Regions from separate parts of the Lysinibacillus sp. FSL R7-0073 genome, predicted to be linked through region 1. Evidence: riboswitches for the same ligand, from Rfam matches in the RefSeq annotation. Region 1 holds a riboswitch; each other region holds the start of a gene.
What was found. Region 1 has a riboswitch for thiamine pyrophosphate ahead of thiM (hydroxyethylthiazole kinase). Riboswitches for the same ligand answer to the same signal wherever they lie in the genome.

Region 1 (3,278 bases):
GCAATTTTCTCCATATCCGAGAATTGATTTATTTTTCTTCCTGTAAGTGCCTCTGCTTCCGGTATATTTGGTGTCACAATTGTAGCAAGAGGTAGTAAAGACATGCGCATGGCCTCGATAGCTTCTTGTTGTAATAAGCTTTCTCCACCTTTTGCAATCATAACTGGATCAACAATCAGTGGGATTTTTAAATCGTCAATAATGTGTGCGATACTTTGGATAATTTCCGAGGAATAAAGCATCCCTGTTTTAATCGCAGAAATCGAAAAATCTTCTATTAATGCATGAAATTGTTTTTCAACAAAGTCAACTTCAATTGGGAAAACCCCTGTTACACCAAGTGTATTTTGAGCAGTTAAAGCTGTAATAACTGAAGTGCCAAAAACCCCTAATTCCTGGAATGTTTTTAAATCAGCCTGAATGCCAGCGCCACCGCCACTATCTGAGCCTGCAATTGTCGTTACAATATGCATGAAGCCTCACCCTCCTTTGAAAGACGATGTAAGGCATTAAGCAAAGCAATTTGAATATCCCCGATATCCTCTGTAAATGCGGATGCTAACTCAGCTGCTTTTTTGTAGTATGTGAGTGTTTCCGCTAATTGGCTATACGGATCTTCTCCTGCAGAGTAGGCTGCTCCACATATAGCACTAAGTAAACAGCCTGTACCAGTTACTTCAGTCATTTGTGAATTTCCACCAGTAATCCATTGGCTCTGCACACCGTCTGTCATAAAATCATGTTTGCCTGTAACAATGACCATACAGTTGTAGCGTTGAGCCAATAATGTAGCCTCTTTCTCTATGGCAATAAATCCCTCACCACTATCAACACCTTTTTGTTGCCATTCCACATTGGCTAATGCCGCAAGCTCTCCTTTGTTACAGCGTATGACTGAAAATTGTATCGCTGTAAGTAATAGGTGTATGGTTTCCTTGCGATAAACTGTGGCACCTGCGCCAACCGGATCTAATATAACAGGAATGCCAAGGGAATTTGCTTTTTTTCCTGCTAACAGCATCGACTCTTTTGTTCGAGCATTTAGTGTACCAATATTGATTAAAAGAGCGTCTGCAATGGCGACCATTTCCTCAACCTCATGGCTATCATCAGCCATGACAGGAGAGGCACCTAATGCCAATAGGCCATTTGCTTGGAAATTAGCCACGACATAATTAGTTATACAGTGAATAAGCGGTTGTTGTTGACGAACTGTTTGAAAAATCATTTTTGTCCTCCTTTATGGGTGGACGTAAGCATGCAAAAAAGGCCCTTTTTGTGTAAAAACGCACGAAAAAGAGCCTTTCATCTGAAAAAACGATGTTCATTGCTCCCTACGTCAGTATTAACTAACAGGTTCAAAGGGTCAGGTTTTACCTTCTCAACTCTTTATGAGTCCCCCTGCAATCTTGCTTTTAGTTGACCAAAATGTACCATACTTTTTATATGTATTCAATAGCGAGTTTTCCTATCGACAAAACGTGACTGATGCCATATAGCTAAGCATGATAGTTGTCATGACTTTACTTAAATCAAGTGTAAACCATTGAAAATACTAAGAAAGGAGTATAATGTGTCTTAACAAAAGGGGGCAATTGCCATGAATAGACAAGAATTAGTAGCACCAGAATGGTATAACATAACAGATGAATTTGAAAAATATGCAAAGGATTTAACTAAAAATGCATTGATTATTTATGATGAGCATTCTGATGTACAATTTATCACCTATGCACATTTACTTGAAAGAGCAAATCAGGCGGCACATGTTTTTACGAAAAATGGATTAACTAAAGGTGATGTCATTTTAGTAATGGTACCACGCTCAGTAGAAGCATACATTGTCTATATTGCTGCATTAAAAGCGGGTTTAACGATCATTCCAAGCTCTGAAATGCTAAGAACTAAAGATATTGAGTATCGTATTCATCATGCTGATGCTAAAGCAGTTGTAGCCTTTGAGCCTTATATTGAGCAATTTAATCAAGTAGGAAATTTACAAGATATACAGCAATTTGTTATCGGAAATGCACATGAGCCATGGCAGCCGTTATTAGACAAAATGCGAAAGCAACCAACAACTTACATAAGTTCTACACCAACAAAAAGTACAGACCATGCCTTTTTAGCTTATACAAGTGGCACAACAGGAAATCCGAAAGCTGCAGTGCATACACATAGTTGGGGCTATGCACATTTACGGACAACAGCCCCAAATTGGCTAGGTGTAGAAGAAAGTGATATTGTATGGGCAACAGCAGCACCAGGATGGCAAAAATGGATTTGGAGTCCGTTTCTCGCGATTTTAGGGAGCGGTGCCACTGCATTTGTTTATAAAGGAAAGTTTGATGCAGCAACGTATTTAGCGTTGCTTGAAAAATTTAAAATGAATGTCTTATGTTGCACACCGACTGAATATCGTTTTATGGCAGCGCTTGAAAATTTACAGGAGTATGATATCAGCACAATTCGACAATCTGTTTCAGCAGGTGAGCCGTTGAACAGTGAAGTCATTAAAAAATTCTGGGACACTTTCCATCTACAAGTGCGAGATGGTTATGGTCAAACTGAGAATACACTTCTTGTAGGGACTATGGTAGGTATGGAGGCAAGAATTGGTTCGATGGGCAAACCTACGCCAGGCAATACCGTTGAAATTATAGACGATTTTGGTGAGCCAGTTGCTATAGGAGAAGTTGGTGATATTGCTGTTCATCGAGAAACACCTGCACTTTTTAAAAAATATTTAAATGATCCTGAACGTACAAATTTACAATTCCGTGGTGATTGGTATATAACTGGGGATCGAGCTTATAAAGATGCGGACGGCTACTTTTGGTTTGAAGGTCGCGGAGATGATGTTATTATTTCCTCAGGTTATACAATTGGACCTTTTGAAGTAGAGGATGCATTGATGAAGCATCCGACTGTGAAAGAGGTTGCTGTCATTGCAAGCCCCGATAAGGTTCGCGGGAACATCGTTAAAGCATTTATTATCCTTCATAATGGTGTCAATGGTAATCAAGAGCTTATTCAAATCCTTCAAAATCATGTGAAATCATTAACGGCACCTTATAAATATCCACGTGCTATTGAATTTGTTACAGAGTTACCCAAAACTGCATCTGGTAAAATTAGACGTGTCGAATTAAGACAACAAGAATTAAAATACCTTGTACATTAATCATTTCCTAGGAAATAATGTCGAAAATCAAAGTTCATGCAAAGAAATGAACTTTGATTTTTTTTTTATTTTTAGGTAAGGTATTATGAGGAAA
Region 2 (3,278 bases), 2.7 Mb from region 1:
AGAAGTCCAATAAGGCGGCTTTGTATATTTTAATGTTTAACATGTTTATCGCAATGGGGAGTATTGGAATTATTATTCCTGTAATGCCGGAATATTTAAGAATATTTGGAGCAGCAGGACAAGTTCTAGGCATGCTTATTGCAACGTTCGCCTTGGCACAATTCGTATTTTCTCCAATTGCTGGGAATCTTTCTGACCTGTATGGGCGGAAAAATTTAATTATTTTCGGTCTTATACTAACAGGACTTGCACAAATCGGTTTTGGCCTTTCTACAGATGTTTGGATGCTCTTTTTGGCACGCTTTTTAGGTGGCCTTGGCTCTGCATTTGTTGCACCTCCTATTATGGCTTTTGTAGCAGACGTGACAACTTATAAAGAACGCGGAAAAGGAATGAGTATGTTAGGAGCTGCGATGTCATTCGGCTTTATGATTGGCCCTGGAATTGGTGGTTTCCTCGCAAAGGTTAGCTTACATTTTCCATTTTTCATGGCGGGAGCTGCCGCCATTTTAGCGTCTATTTTATCGTACTTTTTATTACCATCTACAAAGCCAATAACTGCGCAAAATAGACAAAAGCAAGATAATCTGGTGAAACAGATGGCTCGCTCTGTACATATGCCTTATTTTGTTATGTTAATTATTATGATGGTATTCTCATTTGGGATTGCTAACTTCCAAACAACCTTATCACTATTTGTGACAGAAAAATTTAATTACTCACCTGGCGATATTGCCACCATTCTAGTGGTTGGTGGAGCATTTGGGGTAATTGTACAGATGTTTATCATAACGCCACTCTTTAAACGCTTTGGTGAAATGAAAGTAGTTTTGGTCAATTTATTTATTGCTTCCGTTGCTATTTTCTTAATATTATTTGTTTCAGGTTTTGCACTAATATTAGTTGTAGCAACCATCTTCTCTACGGCAACAACGTTAATTCGTCCAGCTGTTAATACACTCATCTCCAAACTTGCTGGAACAGAGCAAGGGTTTGCAGCCGGCTTGAATAATGCCTATATGAGCCTTGGAAATATGATCGGACCCGCTTTGGCTGGTTTCTTATTTGACTGGAATATGAACAGTCCTTATATTTTTGGTGCAATTATCTTATTAGCTTGCTTCTTCCTTGCCCTAATTTGGACATTGAAAAAGGCGCCACAGCTTATGCATCCAGATTCACACTAATCGTCAAAGCTTATTGACTATTGATTGTAGTATGTTACACTTCTAAAAAATAGAAAAATACTTACCACTAGGGGAGTCTTTTAAAGGCTGAGACGTATATGGTTATATACGGACCCTTCGAACCTGATCTAGTTCATGCTAGCGGAGGGAAGTGGCGCTTCTTGCTATTTTCAGTGTATAAGCAAGGCCGCTTCCTGTCGTTTGAAGGAAGCGGCTTTTTTCATGTTTCTAGTGGCTAAAACGAAAAGGAGCGCACTATCATGTCTATTCGTAAATTAACAATTATGGCTTTATTAGTAGCGATTGCCGTTGCAGGTTCTACGTTTATCTCCATTCCAACTGGGATTGCTCGTGCCTACCCTGTGCAGCATGCTATTAACGTAGTAGGAGCCATTATACTTGGACCCGTACCTACAGTGGTAGTTGCCTTTATTACGGCTATCATTCGTATCCTTACAGGAACAGGCTCTCTCTTAGCCATTCCTGGTAGTATTATTGGTGCATTATGCGCGGGGCTTGCCTATAAATATAGCAGTAAAATGTGGTTAGCTGGTGTGGGTGAAGTGATTGGCACGGGTCTTCTCGCATCGCTTGTAGCAGTTCCCTATGCAATGTTACTTATGGGTACATCCGTAGCGGCCTTATTTTTCATGCCCGCCTTTTTAATATCAAGTACAACTGGAGCAATCTTAGGTATTGTAATAGCTAGCAGTTTGCGTAAAACGGTGCTAGAAAAATATTTTAATCCCACTCTCTTTATTAAATAATGTCGTTGGTATTTCTTAGAGGATTTCTCTCTCCATGTATATACAAAAAGCAGTGCGAAATAATTCGCACTGCTTTCATCTAAATTAAATTATTGACGTTTTTTCATACCCTTTAATAATTGTGCCACATTCGTGTCTTCTGCCTGTACGGAGTGATTCTCTACAAGTTGCTCCTTTTTCTTCGGCTTCGTTAGGAAATTCCAGCCAAAGCGTCTTATTGTAATATCAATAAAGAATAAGAGCATACCTACAAGGAGAAGCCATGTCGCAATGTTTTGACGATCCGCCCCTTGCTTTATAAAGTCACGGAACACTTCTTGTGGTTCTTTTAAAACAGCACCACCAGTTTGTTCGGTTAATTCTTCTATTAATTTATCATTAGCAGGAAGAAGTTCATACTCAGCACTATAGGGAACACTTAATCCTGCCTGATAAATCGTTTCCTTTTCATCAGCGATACGGAAGAAGATTAATCCCGGCTCAGCTTGTACTACAGCTCGCACCTGAGAAGCTGATATAGTTTCAAGCTGTGTGTCTAGCTCTTCACCCGCTTCATTAACCGCAACAATATCTAAAAATGCTGCTTCATTTGTAGGATCTGTAATCATAAAGGATCCATCTGATTCTACTCTTACATCATAGGCAACATCATTATAACTTGGGAGCATTTGTGAAATAAGCGTTTGCCAAAATGTGCCCCAGTCCTGCCATCTTGCCCAGTCGCCTGCCCACTTTCCTGTTGAATCAGAAGTAAACGCAAATGTTTTGCCAAGACCATATTGCCATTGTGCTAACACCGGATCTTCCTTTTCGCTTTCAGCCACGACGGTAGCACCCTGCTTTGCAGTTGTTCCGATATAAGCATTCATTTGTGGAACGCCATTGGCAAATAGCGTATTCCATCCCCCAGCATTATAGAGTATTGGATAGAATGGATTATCCTCAATGTACGTACGAGAAATCATAGCTGTTTCACGAGATAAAATGGAAGGAATAGTTTGCTCATCGATAACATTGTAGAAGCGTCCGCTTCCCATCTCACTCAGAGCTTCCAATAAGTTAGCATCCGCATCTTGACCAATAGCCACTGTCGATAAGGTTATTCCGTTATCTTTTCCTTGTTCAATTAAATCTTCATAATTTCCTGGCTGTGATTGTCCATCCGTTAAAAGAATAATATGCTTACGTTGCAGTTTTATATCTGCTAGGTTTTCATATGCTTTTGCAAGTGAACCATAGATTTCTGTTCCGCCTCCTGGTGTAACAGATAAAATGGTATCCACTGCCTCTTCTTTATTGTTCAAAGGTCCAGTCTCTATAATTT
Region 3 (3,278 bases), 3.4 Mb from region 1:
ACTTTTATTCATCTCCCCTGTTTAATTGTGGAACCAACATAAAAAAGGCTCGTGTCTAGTAAATCAACACAAGCCTTGTACTATTATTATTGATAGATTTGACTACCTGCCTTTTTAAACTCCGCTGACTTTTCCCTCATACCTTCATGGATGGCCTCTGTTGTATTTAAATCCTTTTCCTTAGCATAATTACGAATATCCTGAGAAATTCTCATGCTACAAAATTTAGGACCGCACATTGAACAAAAATGTGCTGTTTTTGCCCCCTCTGCTGGTAATGTTTCATCGTGATATTCTACTGCACGTTCTGGATCAAGAGAAAGGTTAAATTGATCACGCCAGCGGAACTCGAAACGCGCTTTTGACAGTGCATCATCCCGTTGTTGTGCACCTGGGTGCCCCTTTGCTAAATCTGCAGCATGTGCAGCAATCTTATAAGTAATAACCCCTACTCGAACATCCTCCCGATTAGGTAATCCTAAATGTTCCTTCGGTGTCACATAGCAGAGCATAGCTGTACCAAACCAACCAATCATTGCTGCTCCAATAGCAGATGTAATATGGTCATAACCTGGAGCAATATCTGTTGTCAATGGACCTAAAGTATAGAATGGGGCTTCCTTACAAACCTCTAATTGCTTGTCCATATTCTCTTTAATCAAATGCATTGGAACGTGACCTGGCCCCTCCACCATTACTTGAACATCATGCTTCCATGCAATTTGCGTTAATTCGCCTAATGTTTCCAGCTCCGCAAATTGTGCTTCATCGTTAGCATCCGCGATTGACCCTGGGCGTAAGCCATCTCCTAATGAGAAGGCTACATCATAAGCTTTCATAATTTCACATATTTCCTCAAAATGAGTATAGAGGAAGTTCTCTTGATGATGGTATAAACACCATTGCGCCATAATGGATCCACCCCGAGACACAATGCCTGTTACACGGTTTGCCGTAAGAGGGACATAACGTAAAAGGACACCTGCATGAATAGTGAAATAATCTACCCCTTGCTCCGCTTGTTCAATAAGCGTATCACGGTACACCTCCCATGTTAAATCCTCAGCCACACCATTTACCTTTTCTAATGCCTGATAAATTGGTACTGTCCCAACTGGTACTGCAGCATTTCGAATTATCCATTCTCTCGTTGTATGAATATGTTTGCCAGTTGATAGATCCATAATATTATCAGCACCCCAGCGTGTAGCCCATGTCATTTTTTCCACTTCCTCTGCAATCGAGGATGATACAGCTGAATTCCCAATGTTCGCATTAATCTTCACATGGAAGTTACGACCGATAATCATTGGCTCGGCCTCAGGATGATTAATATTGGCAGGCATAATAGCCCGGCCTGCTGCAATCTCTGAACGTACGAAATCTGGGTCCATATTTTCTCGTATCGCTACAAACTCCATCTCAGGTGTAATAATTCCCCGTCGAGCATAATGAAGCTGCGTGACATTTTTACCCTTTTTTGCACGTAAAGGCTTTCTCACCAATTCCGGGAAGACATTTTCATGGATACGTGGATCATCAGCGCGACTGAAACCATTATCCTCAGGTTTAATTGTACGCCCTCCGTATTCCTCAACATCCCCTCGCTCTTGTATCCAAGCACTTCGTAAAGCAGGTAAGCCCTTTGTAATATCCACGTGGAAGACCGGATCTGTATATGGTCCACTCGTATCATACACCCGAATTGGGGCATTTTCTTCATCCCCAAAGGTACCAGTCGTCGGACTTAATGTAATTTCACGCATTGGTACTAAAATATCAGGACGAGATCCTTCCACATAAACCTTTTTACTTCCTTCAAAGTTAGACATAATCGTAATGTTCTTTGCACTAATTGCTGACATGAGCTACTTCTCTCCCTTAAATGTAGTTTAAACAAGGACCGATTCTAGCTCACCCAGCAAACAAAATAAATAAAGGCCGAATCCAAAAAAATAATTGGATCCGGCCATGAATGTAAAGGGTCTATTGATTGCACGTAATATGCAATAGCTTCTTAACTTTCCCACGCTGGTATGAGCCAGATCAGGTCCAAAGGGTCAAGAAACCTCTATGCGTTTCCCTCTCAGCCTGACTCATCAGACTCCCCTAGTTAATACTATTCAGTTTGATGCTAGTTTAGCAGATATTGCTAAGAGATGGAAGTTATCATTTAAATATTTTTGATTTCTATTAGGTAAACAATACATCAGCAATATAAATTACAATCGTGACCGTTATACAACTCACAATGGTCGAAAATAAAACGGTTTGTGCAGCTGTTGCCGACTCTATATCATATTCTAATGCTAGACTTGAACTGTTGCGGGATGTGGGAAAAGCACTCGCTATAAATAACGATTGTGCCACAACCCCGTCTAAACCGAGCGCATAAATAATGACTAAAGCAACGGCTGGACCGATAATTAATCGCGTCAAGCAGCTGACGAATACTGTTTTATTAAACATCGTTTTAATCTCCAGTTGAGACAATTGGGCGCCTAGCGTAATTAATGCAACGGCAATAAAACCATCTGCTACATGGTCTATAGGTATTTTAATAAACTGCGGAATGCCAATGTCAAAATAATTCATGGCCACACCGATTATTAAAGCGTGTATAATAGGCATTTTTATAAAATCCTTTAAAATTGTCATGCCCGATTTAGTAGAGGAAATTAAATTATATAAACCATACGTATACGTTGTCATGTTTTGGAAGATAACGAGTATAACCTGGATGGCTACACCAATAGGTTGAGTGGCAAAAATCATTTGAGCTACCGGAATACCATAGTTGCCAGAGTTAATGAGTACTACACTATTTTTAAAAACAGCTGCCTCAGTTTTGGCGAGTCCAAGCCCTTTCGCTAAAAAGTGACTGAGTAACATTTGACTACCAATAAAAAGCACAACAAACAATCCAACTTCCCCCAGAACAGACAGTTTTATACTCGTCTCATATAAATTAATAAATACAGCGGCAGGCATAAAACAATATGTAATAAGCTGTGATAATGCTTTTAAGTTAAAGCGAAATTTCTTTTGCAGAATAGCACCTAGTACAAGTAATACTAAAATAGGTGCGACAATTTGAAAGAAAATCATTCCAAGATACACCATATTGAAGTCCCCCTCCCTTTTGATTGTAGTGTCGATAATGTACTAGGTCAATGCTACTTACTTTCATAATTAAAACCGTTGATTTCCACTACTGGAGGGGTGCGCCTTGTTCCAATGATGAAAAGATAAAAAATCACATCAATAAACGAGGAGAA
Region 4 (3,278 bases), 500 kb from region 1:
GCCAACAACTATTCCAACCTTACAGCAATTAAAACAAACACTTACCGATGTTAGTAAACAGAAAATGGATTTACAAAAATTATGGCAGGAAAGCCAGCATGATTTACATGCCGCAAAGGAAGCTGCCAGTAATGCTAAACTAGCTGTGGAAATCGCCAAACAGAATTTTGAAGAATTAAAGCTCAAAATGAATGACAAGCGTGAGCAGTTTTCAATAAGCATGCAGGAAGCAGGCTTTGTGAACTATGAAGACTATGCAACTGCGAAAAGAAGTGCCGCTCAATTAGAAGAACTTAGGAAGGCATGCAGTGACTACACGTTACATGTTCATACGTTACAAATTCAAATTTCAGAAGGAGAAAAACATCTTCAAGGGAAAGAGGAGCAAGATTTAGCCCTGATGGAGGCAACCTTAGAAAGTCTCCGAATCGCCTATGAGGATGCTTTTAAACAACTTCAACAAATAGATGGATTTGCGAAATCATGTCAAAGCTTTATCAACAAAGTAGAAGAAACAGAGAGAGAGCTTCGTTTACTTGAGAGTGAGGCAGGGCGCGTGAAGGAGCTGTATGGCTTATTAAATGGGCAAAATTCGAAAAAGCTTTCCTTTGAACGATATATTCAAATTAATTATTTAGATCAAATTACAGAGGCAGCCAATATTCGTCTTTATCATTTATCTAATGGCCAATTTGAGCTTAGACGTTCGGACAGGCTTGAAAAGCATGCCAAGCAAAGTGGACTTGGGCTTGATGTATATGACGCTTACACAGATCAATTACGAGATGTCAAAACATTATCCGGTGGTGAAAAGTTCAATGCATCATTAAGCCTTGCCCTGGGAATGGCTGATGTTATTCAAAGCTTCCAAGGTAATATTTATATTGAAACAATGTTTATTGATGAGGGTTTTGGCTCGCTCGATGAAGAATCATTAAATAAAGCAATAGACACATTAATAGATTTACAAGATTCTGGACGAATGATTGGTGTCATCTCTCATGTGCCTGAATTAAAATCAGCGATGCCAGCCGTTTTACATGTCGAAAAAACATTGAATGGATATAGTCAAACATATTTTGAAATAAAATAAAGGAAGGTGTATTTCCGGCTTAAGGAAATACGCCTTCCTTTTATTTTTTTCGAGAATTGACTGTAGAAGTTGTCCCTTTTTTTGCTGCCATCACTTTTTTTACGATCGGTATAACAATAGGCGCTAATTTAACAGCGGTTTTCACTACTTTTGATACTTTCATCAAAAACACAGCTCCTTTTTAATTACTTCTACCTGTTTATTTTAAAAATGAAACATTAGCGGATAACTCGAACAGCTTGAATAATATTCCATATTACGATTCCGAGCGAGACAATTCCGTAAATGGCGAACGAAATGAACCAAATGATCATTACTGTACTATTACTTGAAGTGGGGTCTAAACTAAATGTAGAAAAGACAAAGACAATGAAAAATAAGATACCAAATACAAAAGGAATTAGATGAGACACTAGTGCTCGAATAGAATGTCTTTTGATGTCAGCATCTTTCGTAACGAAGTAAACAATTAATGGTACGATGAAAGGAGCAAAGAAAATACTGAGATAACTAAAGGCAGATAAAATTTTTTGGTTCTCCATAGTTGTACCTCCTTTTTTAATATTTACGCATGGAAAACAGTAAAGTTTCAAAAATTAAGTATGGAAGAGGTTGTAATCATTCCGTGCTTTGCGTACAATGAAAGTGTTCAAATTAAATTCAGATGTAACGACCACAAGGGGAGCTGATGATGTCAGCTGAGACTGGGCACGTAATGCCTTGACTCTTTGAACCTGTAAGCTAACACTTGCGTAGGGATGTGGATAGAAACCGACACTTGTACGATGTGAGGCTCTGTCCTGACATCGTTTTTTCATTCTTAAGAATAAAAAGATGTCAGAGAGAATCAAATCAGCGCATTTCTATTCCTGCTCTTGTATCCTACATCGGAACAAAGGAGAGAATATGTATGGACAAAAAAAGACTATTAATGCTAGTGGAGATTGCAATATTTTCTGCGATTGGCCTTGTGCTCGATCAGGTCTCCTTTAAAGTATGGGCACAAGGTGGCTCTGTTAGTCTTGTCATGGTACCAATTATGTTAATTGCATTTCGTTGGGGCTTAGTAGCTGGCCTAACAACAGGCTTACTTGTAGGTGTTATGCAAACCATGTTTGGAGCTTATATTGTACACTGGCTTCAAGGTTTATTAGATTACGGCGTTGCTTTCACAGTTGTAGGGTTAGCAGCCATTGTACGCAGACCTTTACTTGAAGCAGCAAGTCAACTAAACAAAACAAAAATGGCGCTTTATATTATTGTAGGTACGGTGTTTGCAGGCTTCTTGCGATATGCAGCGCATACTACTGCTGGAGCGGTATTTTTTGCAGAGTATGCCGGCGATCAAAATGCGTGGATCTACTCGATTATTTATAATGGTACCTATATGCTGCCAGCAACAATATTAACAGCCATTGTGGGAGCGTTATTATTCACAGCGGCTCCACAACTAATGCAACGTAAAGCATAATGCCATCCCCTTCATATTGGTGAAGGGGTTTTTTTATGTAGTCACAATAGAATAGCACTTTGCCAAGGAGGCAGGCATACAATATTTAAAGCGTTTAGCGTTATACGCGTAAAAAGTTATGTTATATTAAAGAGTAGATATTAGATGAAAGGGACGTTATACATGATTGTAAAAACGCAAGAAGAAATTGAAGCTTTTAAAAAAATTGGACGTATTTGTGCAGAGATTCGTGAAGCGATGAAGGCTGCTACAAAACCAGGTGTCACAACACTTGAACTAGATGAAATTGCTGGCCGAATGTTTGCTGAGGCAGGTGCCATTTCAGGACCAAAAGGAGAATATGACTTCCCAGGATATACTTGTATTAGTGTCAACGAGGAAGTAGCGCATGGTATCCCAGGTAAACGTGTTATTCAGGAGGGAGATATCGTCAATATCGATGTTTCAGGCTCTTTAGATGGTTACTTTGCCGACACGGGTATTTCATTTGTAGTTGGTGATGGCTATGAAGACAAAGAAAAACTATGCCGTGTTGCCAAAGATGCTTTTGATCGTGCTATGACAAAGGTAAAGGCTGGCTCTAAATTAAATCAAATCGGTAAAGCTGTAGAGCGAGAAGCGAATGCTAATGGCTTAACAGTTATCATGAATTTAACAGGCCATGGTTTAGGTCGTTCTTTACATGATGAGCCAAATCACATTTTAAATTATTAT

Region 2: another riboswitch for thiamine pyrophosphate. It lies ahead of thiW (energy coupling factor transporter S component ThiW); the one in region 1 lies ahead of thiM (hydroxyethylthiazole kinase).
Region 3: another riboswitch for thiamine pyrophosphate. It lies ahead of thiC (phosphomethylpyrimidine synthase ThiC); the one in region 1 lies ahead of thiM (hydroxyethylthiazole kinase).
Region 4: another riboswitch for thiamine pyrophosphate. It lies ahead of thiT (energy-coupled thiamine transporter ThiT); the one in region 1 lies ahead of thiM (hydroxyethylthiazole kinase).

What each region holds. Positions count from the first base shown of each region.
Region 1 is NZ_JBBPAS010000001.1:3,584,715-3,587,992, reverse strand. Features, by position in the region: gene thiD (bifunctional hydroxymethylpyrimidine kinase/phosphomethylpyrimidine kinase) at 1-473, opposite strand, end outside; gene thiM (hydroxyethylthiazole kinase) at 461-1,228, opposite strand; TPP riboswitch at 1,315-1,413, opposite strand; gene mbcS (acyl-CoA synthetase MbcS) at 1,601-3,184, shown strand.
Region 2 is NZ_JBBPAS010000001.1:916,556-919,833, reverse strand. Features, by position in the region: gene MKY88_RS04305 (MFS transporter) at 1-1,187, shown strand, start outside; TPP riboswitch at 1,247-1,354, shown strand; gene thiW (energy coupling factor transporter S component ThiW) at 1,448-1,954, shown strand; gene MKY88_RS04295 (VWA domain-containing protein) at 2,044-3,278, opposite strand, start outside.
Region 3 is NZ_JBBPAS010000001.1:232,281-235,558, reverse strand. Features, by position in the region: gene thiC (phosphomethylpyrimidine synthase ThiC) at 87-1,865, opposite strand; TPP riboswitch at 2,007-2,121, opposite strand; gene MKY88_RS01115 (AEC family transporter) at 2,194-3,123, opposite strand.
Region 4 is NZ_JBBPAS010000001.1:4,083,656-4,086,933, reverse strand. Features, by position in the region: gene MKY88_RS20620 (SMC family ATPase) at 1-1,093, shown strand, start outside; gene MKY88_RS20615 (hypothetical protein) at 1,134-1,259, opposite strand; gene MKY88_RS20610 (DUF4870 domain-containing protein) at 1,312-1,635, opposite strand; TPP riboswitch at 1,762-1,869, shown strand; gene thiT (energy-coupled thiamine transporter ThiT) at 2,004-2,564, shown strand; gene map (type I methionyl aminopeptidase) at 2,727-3,278, shown strand, end outside.